DNA from 3 places in the Mesorhizobium sp. ArgA1 genome. Region 3 is predicted to be linked to each of the others. Evidence: riboswitches for the same ligand, from Rfam matches in the RefSeq annotation. Region 3 holds a riboswitch; each other region holds the start of a gene.
The links. Region 3 has a riboswitch for cobalamin ahead of ACWGTI_RS13380 (aromatic ring-hydroxylating oxygenase subunit alpha). Riboswitches for the same ligand answer to the same signal wherever they lie in the genome.
Positions count from the first base shown of each region.

Region 1: another riboswitch for cobalamin. It lies ahead of ACWGTI_RS15570 (DUF1636 family protein); the one in region 3 lies ahead of ACWGTI_RS13380 (aromatic ring-hydroxylating oxygenase subunit alpha).
Region 2: another riboswitch for cobalamin. It lies ahead of ACWGTI_RS15320 (CbtB domain-containing protein); the one in region 3 lies ahead of ACWGTI_RS13380 (aromatic ring-hydroxylating oxygenase subunit alpha).

Region 1 is NZ_JBSKBQ010000005.1:276,847-281,907, reverse strand. It holds gene ACWGTI_RS15580 (cobaltochelatase subunit CobN) at 1-1,105, opposite strand, end outside; gene cobW (cobalamin biosynthesis protein CobW) at 1,125-2,162, opposite strand; gene ACWGTI_RS15570 (DUF1636 family protein) at 2,165-2,593, opposite strand; cobalamin riboswitch at 2,633-2,836, opposite strand; gene ACWGTI_RS15565 (winged helix-turn-helix domain-containing protein) at 2,866-4,065, opposite strand; gene ACWGTI_RS15560 (NADH-quinone oxidoreductase subunit A) at 4,400-4,765, shown strand; gene ACWGTI_RS15555 (NuoB/complex I 20 kDa subunit family protein) at 4,756-5,061, shown strand, end outside.
Region 2 is NZ_JBSKBQ010000005.1:225,117-230,177, forward strand. It holds gene cbiB (adenosylcobinamide-phosphate synthase CbiB) at 1-170, shown strand, start outside; gene cobO (cob(I)yrinic acid a,c-diamide adenosyltransferase) at 177-791, opposite strand; gene cobU (bifunctional adenosylcobinamide kinase/adenosylcobinamide-phosphate guanylyltransferase) at 791-1,303, opposite strand; gene ACWGTI_RS15315 (CbtA family protein) at 1,296-2,105, opposite strand; gene ACWGTI_RS15320 (CbtB domain-containing protein) at 2,121-2,300, opposite strand; cobalamin riboswitch at 2,337-2,531, opposite strand; gene ACWGTI_RS15325 (gamma-glutamylcyclotransferase) at 2,599-3,291, opposite strand; gene ACWGTI_RS15330 (aromatic ring-hydroxylating oxygenase subunit alpha) at 3,414-4,577, shown strand; gene ACWGTI_RS15335 (DUF1624 domain-containing protein) at 4,825-5,061, shown strand, end outside.
Region 3 is NZ_JBSKBQ010000004.1:260,309-265,369, forward strand. It holds gene ACWGTI_RS13360 (ABC transporter ATP-binding protein) at 1-83, shown strand, start outside; gene ACWGTI_RS13365 (DUF680 domain-containing protein) at 158-397, opposite strand; gene ACWGTI_RS13370 (DUF680 domain-containing protein) at 515-718, opposite strand; gene ACWGTI_RS13375 (DUF680 domain-containing protein) at 800-1,003, opposite strand; cobalamin riboswitch at 1,507-1,709, shown strand; gene ACWGTI_RS13380 (aromatic ring-hydroxylating oxygenase subunit alpha) at 1,827-3,074, shown strand; gene ACWGTI_RS13385 (2Fe-2S iron-sulfur cluster-binding protein) at 3,097-4,197, shown strand; gene ACWGTI_RS13390 (PqqD family protein) at 4,347-4,772, shown strand; gene ACWGTI_RS13395 (serine kinase) at 4,823-5,061, shown strand, end outside.

The DNA of each region.
Region 1 (5,061 bases), on a different contig from region 3:
GCTGGTTCCTGTCCCAGACGTCGCGGCGTGTGGTGGCGACGATGACCTGGAAGACCGGCACGCCGGCACGGTCGAACAGGGTTTCGACGCCGGGTTCGGCGCCGGAAGCGAAGGCGGTCGCGGTGATGATGGCGGCGGGGTTTAGCGAGGCCAGTGCGGTTTCGACGAAGGCCAGCGACGTCGGGTCTTTCAGGCTTGAGATGAAGATCGGGACGGGGAGGATGCCGCGCTGCTTCAGCGCCTCGAAAAGGGCGTCGATAGGGGCGACATCGGCGGCCAGCAACATCGAGCGATAGAAGAGGATGGGGATGATGGCGATATTGTCAGCGTCGCGTTCCCGCCCACCCCCCTCTGTCCTGCCGGACATCTCCCCCGCAAGGGGGGAGATTGAGCCGTCATCGACGGTTTCGCCAATGGCAGATGCAGCAGTAGATCCCATTGTTGAGCTGGCAGAGGAGGGGCCGAGGCCGGCGACGGCTGATCTCCCCCCTTGCGGGGGAGATGTCCGGCAGGACCGAGGGGGGTGTGCAGGATTGCCAACCTCAATAACCCCACGCCCCGGCTCGTAATACCCCGCCTTAGGCACCGCGACCGGCTCAGCCGCCGCCCCACCGGACCCAGTCAGCCCCGCCAGCCGCTGCATCAGCGCCGTCATATTCGCTGGCCCGCCCTCGCGGAAATAGCCGAGCAGGGCGTCCAGCTCCGCGCGCGGCAGCGTCGAGGCTTCGATCAGCCTGAGATCCTCGTCATGGCTTTCGCCAGGCAGAAGCGCCAGGTTTATGCCCCGCTCACGAGCAGTCGCGGCAAGCTGGTCGCAGCCATAGCGCCACCAGTCGTAGCCGCCGAGGATGCGCACCAAGATCACCTTGGCGTGGCGGGCGACGCTGTCGACCCAGAGGTCGACGGACATGGGATGGCGGAGATCGCGGAGCGCGGCCAGCCGCATCGAGGGCAGGCGGCCGGCATCGGCCTTCCATGCCGCGGCGAGGCCGGCGAGGTCGCTGTCGGTGAAGGACAGGGCCACGATATCCGCCGGCGTCTGCCTGAGATCAACTGGCTCGGCGAGATCGTCGAGCGAGGCGGATGTGGTCGTGAGTATATGCATCGCTGCCCGTGTTTTCGCGTCAGCCGGCCAGTATAGCCTCGATCGCCGGGCGGTTCAGCCCCTTCAGGCCAATGACGACGAGGCGCGAGCGGCGGTCGTCCTCGGCGGTCCAGGCGCGGTCATAGTAATGGTTGACGCGCGGGCCCACGGCCTGCAGCAGAAGCCGCATCGGCTTGCCGCCGACATCGACGAAGCCTTTCACCCGCAACACATTCTCTTCCTCGGCAACGGTGGCGACACGCTTTGCCAGGTCATCCGGATTGGCGATTGAGGGAATGTCGACAATGAAGGTGTCGAAATCGTCATGCTCGTGGTCGAAGGCGCCGTCATGATGCGACTTGCGGTTCTCGATGTCGTCCTCGACGGCGAGGCCGAGGCCGAGCAGCACCGAGGGGTCGACCTTGCCATGCGCGGTCGGCACGATTTTTACGGCACGGGCGGAGTGCTCGTTGATGATGGCGTTGGCGCGGGTCGAACCGGCCGAGTCCATCAAATCGCTCTTCGACAGGATGATCAGGTCGGCGCAGGCGATCTGGTCCTCGAAGACTTCCTCGACCGGATCGTCGTGATCGAGCGTCTCGTCAGCTACGCGCTGCGCCTGAAGCGCGTCCATGTCGTTGGCGACGCGGCCTTCGGCCAGCGCCGGGCCGTCGACCACGGCGATAACGCCGTCGACCGTCACCCGGCTCTTCACGCTCGGCCACTGGAACGCCTGGACCAGCGGCTTGGGCAGGGCCAGGCCCGATGTCTCGATCAGGATGTGGTCGACCTTCGGGGTCAGCGCCAGGATCTGGTCGAGCGCCGGCACGAAATCGTCGGCGACGGTGCAGCAGATGCAGCCATTGGCCAGTTCGACGATGTTTTCCTCGGGGCAGGTGTCGATGCCGCAGCCTTTCAGGATCTCGCCATCGATGCCGATGTCGCCGAACTCGTTGACGATGATGGCGATGCGCTTGCCTCCCGCGTTTTCCAGGAGATGGCGGACCAGCGTCGTCTTGCCGGCGCCAAGGAAGCCGGTGACGACAGTGCAGGGAACACGGGAAACGGAAGCGGTCATGGTCAGTCCTTCAGCACATCGAGGGGTGGGATGCGGGCAACGAGGCCGCGCTTGAGGCTATCGGGCCGGCCGCGCCAGGGGATGAGGCCGTCGGTCGAGGTAGCGAAGAGTTTTGCGCCGGTGACGAGATCGGCGCCGCTGGTCGCGGTCAGATCGCCGAAGACATAGCTCCAGCAGCCATCGCGCAGGATCGCGGCGCTGAGCCTTCGCTTGCAATTGCCGAGGCATTCGACCGTGCGGACGCGGATGTTGTCAGCCGCCGCGGCGCGGCGTGTGTCGTCCGCCAGCAATTGGCCGGCGCGGGGATGGGCGTCGGAGCCGGTCTCGTCGCGGCAGGAGGCGCAGACGATGACGGTTACGCCAGCCAAGGCATCGCTATCGGCGGACGAAACATCCGCTGTGCCAGCCGAAAATCTGCTGTTCTGGTCCAAAAACCGGGCTCCTTGCCCGGAAACCCGCCGGGCGATCGGACTATATAGTCGCAGACGGCAGGTCTCCTGGCTCGCGAGTCGTCGCCTTGGTTAGCCGCCTTCCCGGTGTTACCCAGTGGCTTTCGGCCTTGGCTCTTCGCTTACAGTTGCGGGGACAGCCGCGGACTAGGGATTTTGTCCCGCACCGCATTCCCTCTTGGCCCTTGCCGTTGCGGGCAGGGGACCGTCTGGACCGGATTTAGGCTTTTGCGGGCAGCGGTGTCAACGCACGGCTACGACACGGCGATGTCGGTCAGCGCCGGGCCTAGATCGCCGGCTGGCGTCACTTCCATGCGCTCAAGCCCAAGCCAGCCCTGCATCTGCTTCAATTCCTCGAAGAGTTGGGCGGCTGTCTCCGTTGGCGCGCCGGGCTCGGCGTAGGCGGCATGGACGCGGAGCACGCTGGCGGGCCGATCGGCCTTGAGGTCGACGCGGGCGACGATGCGGTCGCCAAGCAGGAAGGGCAGGACATAGTAGCCGTATTGGCGCTTTTCGGCCGGGGTGTAGATCTCGATGCGGTAGTGGAAATCGAACAGCCGCTCCGAGCGCGAGCGCTCGAAGACGACAGGGTCGAACGGCGCCAGCAGCGCGCGAGCCTCGATTTTTCGGGGGATGCGGGCGTCCCGGTGGAAGTAAGCCGGCTTGTCCCAGCCTTCGACGCGCATCGGCAGCAGTTCACCCGTCTCGACCAGTTCCTCCAGCCGGCCCTTCATGTCGGTCGGCGACAGGCGGAAATAGTCGCGCAGGTCGCCGGAGGTCGCGATGCCATGGGCGCGGGCGGAAATGCGCAGCAATTCGCGATGCGCGTCCTCGGCGACCGGCACCGGCAGATCGAGGATCGCCTGCGGCAGCACGCGCTCGGGCAGGTCGTAGAAGCGCTCGAAGCCACGCCGGTGCGCCGTGGTGATGCGGCCGGCCCAGAACAGCCATTCGAAGGCATGCTTGGCATGGCTCCAGCCCCACCAGCCGCCAGAGCCCTTCTGGCCTTCCAGTGCCGAAGCGGCGATCGGGCCGCGCTCGGCGACCGCGCGATAGATCTCTTCGATATAGGCGGAATGTTCGCGGCCCCATTTGGCGAGGCCGAGATACATTTCGTCGCCCTGTTCGGCGCGCTGCATGCGCCAGCGCATCAGCGGGTACATCTCGACCGGCAGGAAAGAGGCCTCATGCGCCCAGTATTCGAACACGGTGCGCTTGCGGGTGACGGCGGCATTGTCGAGCAAAGCCAGCGGGTAGGGGCCAAGGCGCGAATAGAGCGGCATATAGTGGGCGCGCACCACGGCGCTGACGGAATCGATCTGCAGCAGGCCGGTGCGCGAGAGCACGCGGGCGAGGTGGCGGCGGTCCGGTGTGCCGCCTGGGCGCGGGTCGGTAAAACCCTGCGCGCCAAGGGCGATCCGCCTGGCCATGGCGAGCGATATTTTGTCCTTCATCAAGATGCCTTTGCCCCTGGTCCTGTTGCCGTATTTTTAGCCGGTGATTCCGGCCATGCTAGCAGGCTTGTGGCGGGAGACATGTCAGGAGACAAAAGTGGAGTAAAAAGTGAAGGAAATCAAACAAGAGCGGATCGGACCAGTTTTTCCCGACCTGCCGTCCAGCACTGCGTTTTGAACAAGGTTTGACTTGCTTCGCCGAAAGCCCTGCGCTAACCCTCGCCGCGTTGCAGCATAGGCACCTAAAACGGTTCAGCGGTTAAACTGTCACGCTTCCGCATTAGGGTTGGTTGCTGTAATCAACGTGGATTGGCCGCCAAGGGAAAGCCGCAGCATGAACGCACTGCTCAGTTCGTACCTGCCCATCGTCCTCTTCATCGCCGTGGCGGCGGTCATTGGCCTGGTGCTTATCATAGCGCCGTTCCTGGTGGCCTACCGCAGTCCCGATCCCGAAAAGCTTTCCGCCTACGAGTGCGGCTTCAACTCGTTCGACGATGCCCGCATGAAGTTCGACATCCGCTTCTACTTGGTGTCGATCCTGTTCATCATCTTCGACCTGGAAGTGGCCTTCCTGTTTCCGTGGGCGGTGTCGTTCTCGAAGATCGGCATGCTCGGTTTCTGGTCGATGATGGTGTTTTTGGCAGTGCTGACCATCGGCTTTGCCTATGAATGGAAAAAAGGAGCGCTGGAATGGGATTGAACGACAGTTCCGGTACGCTCGTTGCGCCGAAGCCCAAAGGCCTGATCGACCCCAATACCGGTCGTCCGGTCGGTTCTGACGATCCGTTCTTCCTCGAGATCAACAATGAACTCGCCGACAAGGGTTTTCTGGTCACCTCGACCGAGGCGCTGATCACCTGGGCACGCAGCGGTTCGCTGATGTTCATGACCTTCGGTCTGGCCTGCTGCGCCGTCGAGATGATCCATACGTCTATGCCGCGCTATGATTCGGAACGCTTCGGCGTTGCGCCGCGCGCGTCTCCGCGCCAGTCCGAC
Region 2 (5,061 bases), on a different contig from region 3:
GCAGCTATGGGGGCGTTGTCGTTGAGGATGCGTTCATGGGCGAAGGCGGCCGGCGCGAGGCGGAGAGCCTGGACATCAGGCGGGCGCTGAAACTCTATCAGGTCGCGGATTATCTGCTGATTGGGTTGTTCGGATTGCTCTCGGCGGTACTGATCTATCTGACGTTCTGAAATAGGTTAGAACTCGATCCCCTGCTGCGCTTTCACGCCGGCCGAGAAATGATGCTTGGTCACGCCCATTTCCGTGACGAGGTCGGCGGCCTCGACCAGTGCCGGCTTGGCGTTGCGGCCGGTGACGACGACATGCAGGCCTTCGCGCCGCGCTTTCAACGCCGCCACCACCTTGTCGAGGTCGAGATAGTCGTAGCGCAGCGCGATGTTCAGTTCGTCGAGCACGACAAGGCTGATAGAGGGTTCGGCGATCAGCTCCAGCGCCTTGGCCCAGGCGGCTTCGGCAGCCGCGATGTCGCGCTTCAGATCCTGCGTTTCCCAAGTGAAACCCTCGCCCATCGTGTGCCAGACGACGCGGTCGCCGAAGGCGGCAAAGGCATCCTTTTCGCCGGTGTGCCATTTGCCCTTGATGAACTGGACGACGCCGACACGCTTGCCGTAGCCGAGCATGCGCAACGCCAGCCCGAAGGCAGCCGTGGTCTTGCCCTTGCCGGGGCCTGTGTTGACGATCAGCAGCCCCTTCTCGACCGTCTTTTCCGCAACCTCGGCATCCTGCACCGCCTTGCGCTTGGCCATCTTGGCGCGGTGGCGTTCTTCGTCTCTTGCGTCGATATCGGTCATTATTTCACCTTGAGCGGCAGCCCGGCCACCATCAATAGCACCGTATCGGCAATGGCCGCGACCTGCTGGTTGAGCCGGCCGGCAGCGTCGCGGAAACGGCGCGCCAGCGCATTTTCGGGTACGATGCCTTGCCCGACTTCGTTGGAGACCACGAACCACGGTCCGCGCGGCCGCGCCAGCACATCGCCAAGCCGCCGGCATTCTGCGTCAAGATCATGGTCGGAAAGCATATGATTGGTCAACCACAGCGTCAGGCAGTCGACGAGCACTGGCTGGTTGTCGGGTAGCGCCTTGAGCGCGCCGGCGAGGTCGAGCGGCGCATCGATGGTCGCCCACCCCTCGCCGCGCCGCGACCTATGCAACGCGATGCGCGCGCGCATCTCGTCGTCATAGGCTTCAGCGGTGGCGATATAGATCCATGACGGCGGCAGTGCCGTCGCCAGGGTCTCGGCGTGCGCGCTCTTGCCGGAGCGCGCACCGCCGATGATGAAGGTCAAACTGCGATCAGGCAAAGCTGTCGCGCAGGCTGGTCGTCGTACCGGTGAAGCGTCCGCGCACCACGCCAATGACGGCGCCGAGCACCAGCCAGAACACCAGATTGGTCACCGTCACCGCCACCACGAACTGATGGTGCAGGCCTTCCGGGATCGGCGTCTCGAAACTGTCGGGCTGTGGCGCGCCGACAATATGCGGGGCGACAATCAGGACAACGGCAAGGACAGTCAGCGGCGCCGAGGTGCGGAAGGCGATCAAGGCAAGGCCAATGGCGGTCGCCGCCACCGTTGACCACCACCAGATCTGGCGCGGCATGAGATCGGCCGCCGGCATTGCCGGCAGTTCCGGCGGCAGGCCGAGGCCCGGCGCCAGCGTGAACACGGCAAAGCCGGCCAGACCCCAGAATACGCCCTGGCGCCAGTTGCCGATGCCACCGGCGAATTCGGAAACCGCCACCAGGACCAGCGCGAAGCCGATGCCGGTGACGATATTGGCCAGCACGCTGAACGCGAAGCGCTCGAAGCCATCGGCCGGCGCCCAGCCTTCGTCCTCCGCCGGCGCGGCCGCTTCAGCCGGTGCGGGTGCTGCGGTGCTCATGGCATTTTCCGCCGGCGCAGCGGTGCTCATGGCCTTGGTGCCCGCAGCGTTGGCGGCGGGCGCCGCAGCATGCTCATGGTCATGGCCGCCACCGGCCTGTTCGTAGACTTCCGCCTTCAAGATGAGCGGCACGGTGGCATAGGCCTGCATGCAGGCGAGAACGACGCCAGCCACGAGCCCGGCAATCGCCGCGACGAACACGACGTTGCGAAACAGGTTCATGATGTCAGATCCTCGTCAGTGGCAGGGAAACGCCATCGAATGGCGATAGTCGTGCGCGGCATTGTGGACAGCATCGATATGCGAGAAGCCGACAACGCCGATGACGAAAATGCCTAGAAACGCGCTTAGCACGAGCTGCATGAAGCGCGACTGCGAGGAGACGGAAGCGCCGAGGGAGACGGAAGCGGTATTCATATCTTGTCCTTTCGCCCTCCACCCGAGGGCATCGAAGTCAGTTCCCTGTCGCCGGCAGGTCTCCTGGCTCGCGGATCAGCGCCCTTCCCCACCTTCCCGAAGAAAAATCCTCAGTGGCTTGGAGAGGACTACCGCACACAGTTGCGGGGGCAGCCACGGCATCGGGCAACAAGTCAGCCCTCACCGCATTCCCTCTTGGTCCCTAATGGAACCGACGACATGCGTGACTATAGGCTGAAACAGCCGCATCCGGCAAACCAAATTCCGCCGGCCAACAGCGCGAATGCGCCATGCAGCGTTACGTGTTCAAGGCGGTGATCCGATCGGCAACCAGCCGCTGCAGCCGCCACAGATGACGATCGTGAATGCCGCGCTCCTCCAGATTCTTCACCGTGTTGTAGAGATAGTCGGCGCCCGACCCCCAGTGCCCGCAGGATGTGGCCAGCCTGTCGACGATCTTCGCTTCGTCGAGCGGGCCGGAATAGGTCAGCCCGTTGCGGTTGATGACGAAAGCCAGGGCTCTGAGCGGACCGGCCTCGCTTGCAAGCTTCAGCATGCGCGGCCGGTAGCTTGTCGGCTTCAGTGTGATTTCGCGCCGGAACAGCCGGCCCAACTGCTCTCGCCGGTTGTCATCGGCCAGCCGGAAGGCGACGCCCTTGCACTGTCCGCCACTGTCGAGCGCCATCATCAGGCCCGGGCTTTCCTTGGTGCCCCGCCAGCGCGTCATGTTCATGCAAAAGGAGCGGTGCCAGCCGCGCGCCAGGGCGACGCGGTCCTCGACATAATCGATTTCCGGTTTCCAGATCAGCGAGCCGTAGCCGAACAGCCACAGCGGTTCGCTATCGGGGAGTTCGGCCTGAAGTTCGTCCAGCAGCGCATCGTAGTCGCTGTCATCGAGGTGCATCGCCTCCGGGTCAGGTCCGGCGTCGGCGATCTCGCGCCAGCAGCGCGCGACCAATTCCGGCGTAAGCGACATCTGTCGTGCGGCCACGTTCCGAATCCCCCATATCCACGACATGATTATGCGCCGCGCCCCAAACCGGCAATGCGGCACCCTGATTGACAAACGATTTGCCGGGGTGTCGGCTGGCGTATCCTTAGAGGACGCCAGCCATGCAACCCAATCCAAGCCAGCGCGCCCCCTACAACGGCCTGACCAAGGCCGAACCGACGCTGCCGTCCTCGGCCTATTGGGACGCGGAAAGCTACCAGCGCGATCTCGACGCCATCTGGTACAAAAGCTGGCTGCTCGTCTGCCGCGAGGCCGACCTTGCCCAGCCTTTGGCGTTCAGGACCTTCCGCGTCGGCACGCAGGAGATCGTCGTGCTGCGCGACGACACCGGCGAACTGCGCGCCTTCCACAACACCTGCCGGCATCGCGGTTCGCAACTGTGCCAGGAGAGCGAGGGCCGGCTGAAGGCGCGGCTCATCACCTGCCCCTACCACGCCTGGTCCTATTCGCTGCGCGGCGACCTCGTGCGCGTTCCCTCGAAATTGCTGCCCGAGGGTTTCGACAAGGCCGACCATCCGCTCTACCGCGTGGCGCTCTCGGTCTGGCGCGGCTTTGTCTTCGTCAACCTGCAGGAGGATGCCACCGGCTCGGCCCAGGCATCCTTCGATCCGGCATCCGGCAACCTCGGCAACTGGCCGCTGGAAACGCTGATATCAGGCCATGTGCTGCGCAAGGTGATGAACTGCAACTGGAAGATCTTTTGGGAGAACTTCAACGAGTGCTTGCACTGCCCCGGCGTCCACAAGGACCTGTCGCGGCTGGTGCCGATTTACGGCCGCGGCCTGATGAGCCGGCACGACGACCCCGAATGGGTTCGCCATGCCGACAATGACGCGCCGGAGTTTTCCGGTGGCTTGCGCGCCGGCGCCGAGACCTGGTCGCGCGATGGACACGCCCATGGCCCGGTCTTCTCCGGCCTGACGCCGGCCGAGCGCGCGGCCGGCCAGACCTATGCCACCAATCTGCCCTCGATGTTCATCGTCGGCCATGTCGACTATGTCCGCACCGTGCGGCTGACACCGCTCGGCCCCGAGCAGACCGAACTCACCGCCGAATGGCTGTTCGCGCCGGAGGCACTGGCTGAGACCGACATCGACAATGTCGTCGCCTTCGGCACCCAGGTGCTGGAGGAGGATGCCGCGATCTGCGAGATCAACCAGAAAGGCCTGCGCTCGATGCGCCACCAGGCGGGCGTGCTGATGCCCGAGGAATACGATCTGCACCGCTTCCACAACTGGGTGCGCGAGCGGCACGCGGCGCTCTGATCCTCAGAGAGACTTCGGCAGATAGCGCCACGTTGCGAAGCCGCAGACCGCGCCAGCACGCTGGGCGTGGCGAACACCGATCCGTTCCCGGCAAAAAACGAATTCGGTCAAAGGCCTTCCGCCGCAGGCCTCAAGCGTCGGCTGATGCAGCATGCGCGATGCGCCCCGCAGGCAAGCGCGGGCGGCCTTCTTTTGTCCGGTGCAACCGTGATAGTCGTCTTCAAGGGCTGATTCAGATCGCGAGACCATGAGCATTCATACCGCACCCCCTGGAGATCGACCGAAGCGCATCGTCGCCATCGACATCGTGCGCGGCATCGCGCTGATCGCCATGGCCAGCTACCACTTCACCTGGGATCTCGAAAATTTCCACTACACCGATCCCGGCCTTACCGCCGTCGGCTGGTGGAAGATCTATGCGCGCTGCATCGCCTCGACCTTCCTGTTCCTGGTCGGCGTCAGCCTGTTCCTCGCCCATGGCAGG
Region 3 (5,061 bases):
CTGCGGATGCCGGCGACCTGCACATCTTCGATGCCGACGGACACTCCTTCTCGCTCAAGCCGGTGGAAGTGAAAGCTGCCTGAGAGTCGGCTCGTCGTATCGGCATGAAAAAAAGCGGCAGGCCAGGCCCGCCGCTCTTTTTTGGAAACTTCGGCTGTTAGCGGTTGCCGAAGAGGTTCCGGTCGCTGCCCTGCGGGGCAGATTTCTGTACGTCGCCCGACGAGTTCAACAGCTTGTACACCGGCGAACCGGTGTTCGGAACCGACGACGTCTGTGTGTTGTCGACGTTGACGGTCGCCTGGTTGTCGACGGCGCTGGAGCCGACATTGTCGTTGCGGGCATAAGCACTGCCGGCGGCAACCAAAAGCGCAGCGGCAGCAAGAGCAATCTTCTTCATTTCAGGTCTCCTGAGTTTCATCATGCGGCAAAGCGACTATCCCGCCGCTCTGCGTTTTGTTCGATGTTCGACTGGGATCGTTGTTGGAAAACCCGGAGGTCGGATCCCGATCGGCCGTTAGCGGCCGAAGAGGTTGCGGTCGGCGCCCTGTGCAGGGGCCTGAGCAGCCGAATCCGACTTCGCAACCGAAGCCGTGTGGCCACTGTCGGTCGACGTAACCGCAGGCTGGTTGGCACCGTTCGAACCATAGTTGTCACTGGCGGCGAAAGCGCTGCCGGAAATGGCCACAACGGCGGCGGCAGCGAGGATAATCTTTTTCATTTCAAATACTCCTGAATTTCTTCGAAATCCCAACAGCGACGGACGGGCCGCCACTCTTTTTGTTTGGATCGGGATCAGCTGTTAATGGCCGAAGAGGTTGCGGTCGCTGCCCTGAACGAGGGGCTGCTTGTCCACGGGCGCCGACTTCTGAATGGAAGCCGTATACGAGCCGTCAGCCGCTGCGGTGGGCTGGTTCGCTCCATTGGAACCGTAGTTGTCGCTACCAGCGGAGGCGCTGCCGGTGATGGCCAAAACGGCGGCGGCAGTGAGGATGATCTTTTTCATTTTTAGCACTCCAGTTTGTCTGTCCGTCTAGCGGCCGGCGTGTGGTGGGAGAATTCGCGTCGTTCGGACAGCCCCGATGTGGGAAAGCCAGAGGCTGGTTTCCAATCACGAAGTTGTTCCGGCTGGGCCATGACTTCGCCTCTTGTAATTTTCGTAAGCATGCCTACTATCTAATTTTATCCTGACAATACAAAGCTTTACGTAACAGCGCCATCCGGCTCACCGAGTGTGTCAGGGCGTCAGCGTTCACACCGTCCTGCACGCATTGTCAACAGAAACGAACCGTTCGGTTCGATTTTAGAAACTGCTAATAGTCACTTTTCGATACCGTTGCTCTTTTTTGACCCGGCCAAGAGCCGGGCAAGAGGCGATTCGAAACAGCAAAGATCGCTCGCCAAATCAGGATTTCGGCCCCGCAGTCGCCAGCCTATGCGCATGCGATGCGTGTCGCGCCGCATGGAGACGATGTCGCTTTCATGCCGATGTCGCGACCGCTGCCGTGATTAGATGATCGCATCTCAGGTGCCGCTTCGTGACGACGGAGCGGAGAATTGGGAAGCCGGTCTAAATCCGGCGCTGCCCCCGCAACGGTGGTGGAGTTCAAGTCGCAACGGGAGACCACTGGGCGAGAAGCCTGGGAAGGTGTCGCGATGGTCCGCAAGGACAACTCCAGAGCCCGGAAACCAGCCCGAGATGCTTGAACTCGACTGATCGCGGTGGGCGGTCAAGAGGTGGATAGTGCATGTCCGGCATCGCGCCGGCCTGCAGCCGATCCTTCCTCCATCACCACCAAGTTCAGTCCTTGAACCATGAGGACAGAACTATGGATGCGCGCAACGACATGCAGAGGCTCTTGAACAGCCGCAAGCAAGGTTATTCGCTCGAGCAGCCCTTCTACACCGACCCGGACTACTTCAAGCTCGACATGGAGCTGATCTGGTATCGCGACTGGCTGTTCATCGGCCATGATTGCGAGCTGCCGAAACCCGGCAGCTATATCACCGTGCAGATCGGCGACTATCCGGTGGTGCTGGTCCGCGACCAGAAGGGCAACATCAACGCCTTTCACAATTCCTGCCGCCATCGCGGCAGCCGCGTCTGCAACACCGAGAAAGGCACGGCGGCAAAGCTCGTCTGCCCCTATCACCAGTGGACCTACGAGCTCGATGGACGACTGCTGTTCGCCCGCCAGATGGCCGAGGGTTTCGACAAGAGCCAGTTCGGCCTGAAGCCGGTCGCCTGCGAAAGTGTGGCCGGTTACGTCTTCATCTGCCTGGCGAAAGAACCCGCAGACTTCGCGCCGATGCGGGCCATGATCGAACCGTACCTCAAGCCGCACCGGCTGAATGAAGCCAAGGTCGCCTTCGAGAGCACGATCATCGAGAAGGGCAACTGGAAGCTGGTCTGGGAAAACAACCGCGAGTGTTATCACTGCGCTGGCAACCATCCCGAACTGTGCAAGACATTTCCGGAAGCGCCGACGGTGACCGGTGTGCAGGGCGCAGACAGCGACCCGGAGATGGTGGCGCACTGGGCAAAATGTGAGGCGGCGGGCCTGCCGAGCAAGTTCCGCATCGATCCGGCCGGACAATATCGCGCCACCCGCGCGCCGCTGCTGCGCGATGCCGTCAGCTATACGATGACAGGAAAGCGCGCGGTGACGAAGAACCTTTCCGATACCGTTGCCGCCGATCGCATCGGCACCTTGATGCATTACCACTATCCGACGACCTGGAACCACATCCTGATCGACCATGCCGTGACCTTCCGCGTGCTGCCGATCAGCGCCACAGAAACCGCGGTGACGACCAAGTGGCTGGTACACAAGGATGCGATCGAGGGCGTCGATTACAGCCTTGAAGAGCTCACGCATGTCTGGACCGAGACCAACGACCAGGACCGCCGCATCGTCGAGGAAAACGCCTTCGGCATCCTGTCGCCGGCCTATGAGCCGGGCCCCTATTCGGAGCTGCACGAGGGTGGCGTGATCCAATTCGTCGAATGGTACGCGGCCTTCATCGGTCCCCGTCTTGCCGAAGGCGGCCGGCCGGCGCTGCGCAGCGTGGCGTGAGAGAGGTCGGGGGATGAATGCGATGACGGATCTTGGGCTCTATCGCCATCTCGACCAGATGGCGCCGTGGAACGACAGGCTGCAGGTGCTGGAAGTGATCGGCGTCAGCGACGAGGCGCCTGACGTCAAGACCTTCACCTTCCGCTCCGACAACCAGACCTGGTTCCGCTACAAGCCGGGCCAGTTCGTGACGCTGGAGCTGCCGACACCGGACGGGCCGCTGATGCGCACCTACACGCTGTCGTCCTCGCCGTCGCGGCCGTTTTCGATCGCGGTGACGGTGAAGGCACAGGCCGGCAGCATCGGCACGCGCTGGATGTTCGACCATCTGGTGCCCGGCTCGCACGTCAAGGCCTATGGACCGGCCGGCGACTTTTCGCTGCACAGCCACCCGGCGGCAAAATATCTGTTCATTTCTGCCGGCTCCGGCGTGACGCCGATGATGTCGATGCTGCGCTGGCTGAACGATTGCGCGCCATGGACGGATGTCGGCTTCGTCAACTGCGCGCGGCGTGCCGAAGAGATCATCTTCCGCAAGGAACTCGAACTGCTCGGCGGCCATATGCCCGGCCTGTCGCTCGGCTTCATGATCGAGGAACGCTCGAGCCGTGAAGGCTGGTACGGTCATATGGGCCGCATCGACGCGATCCGGCTGCCGCTGCTGGCGCCCGATTTCCGCGAACGCGAGATCTTTTGCTGCGGCCCCGATCCGTTCATGCGCGCCGTGCGCGGAATGCTGGATGCCGCGGGCTTCGATATGACGAAATATCATCAGGAGAGTTTTGCCGCGCCTGCGGTGGAGGAAGTCCCGGCGCCGTTTGCCTCACCAGCTGAAGACGGCACCGCTGTTCCTGTCGAAGCCGTGACGTCGATCCGCTTCTCGCTTTCGGAGGTCGACGCCGGCTGCGTCGCCGGCCAGACCGTGCTGCAGACGGCGCGCAGCTCAGGTGTGCGGATACCAGCCGCCTGCGAGTTCGGCCTGTGCGGCACTTGCAAGGTGAAGAAGGTCTCCGGCGCTGTCGAGATGAGCCACAATGGCGGCATCCTCGACCACGAGATCGATGACGGTTTCATCCTTGCCTGCTGCTCGAAACCGCTGTCGGCGCTCGAAATCGAGGCGTGAGCGAACTGACATCGCCGCCGCGCTGGCTGTCCTCGCTGGGCCTTGACTTGCCAAAGAAAGACCAACTGGTTAGACGCAGTTTCAGGGGGGCCTGATAAATCGTGTAATATGAGCGGCCTGTTCCGGGCGGCTGCGGCGGGGAAGAAGCGATGCAGCAACGGGTCTACGCGGTGGCGAGCAAGGACATCGTTTTCGAATCGTTCGATGGCGAAGCCGTCGTTCTCGACCTTTCGAACGGCAAGTATTTCGGCTTTTCCGATTCCGGCAGCCGGGTATGGCAGGCATTGTCGTCAGGCGTCGGCGCCCAGGCGCTGGTTGAGGCGAGCGCCGGCGGCGCAGCGACGATCGGTCTGGCTGATCTCGACAGCTTCATTGCGCGACTGGTCGACTTCGGGCTGCTCGCGCCTGCCGAAACGCCGGAGCAGCCGCTTTCCACCGCCCTCGCGGCCGAACTCGCCGCCACCAGTGAGCCGCTCAAGGTCGACGTTCATGACGACCTTGCCGATCTCATCATCGTCGATCCTATCCATGAGGTCGAGGAACCGCTCGGCTGGCCTGCGGTGAAGCAGGCATAGACATTTCCCGGGCGACCCGCCGCGGTGCCGGACGCTGGAACAATCAGGCCATGCCCTCGATCACGCTGCAAACCCTGCCGGACTATGCCCGCCATGTGCTGGCAGCGGCAGAAGACGCCGCTGCCTGCTATCCCGTCACCACCAAGGTTCGGTTGCCCGGGCTGGATCTGAGTGTCCATCTCGATCATGGCGCGCTGGCGGACGCCATGGGCCGCGCCTTCGTACCGGCTCCGGACGATTCATCCGCATCCGGCGACTGCCGCATTTGTGTCGCCCATCCGGGCATAGC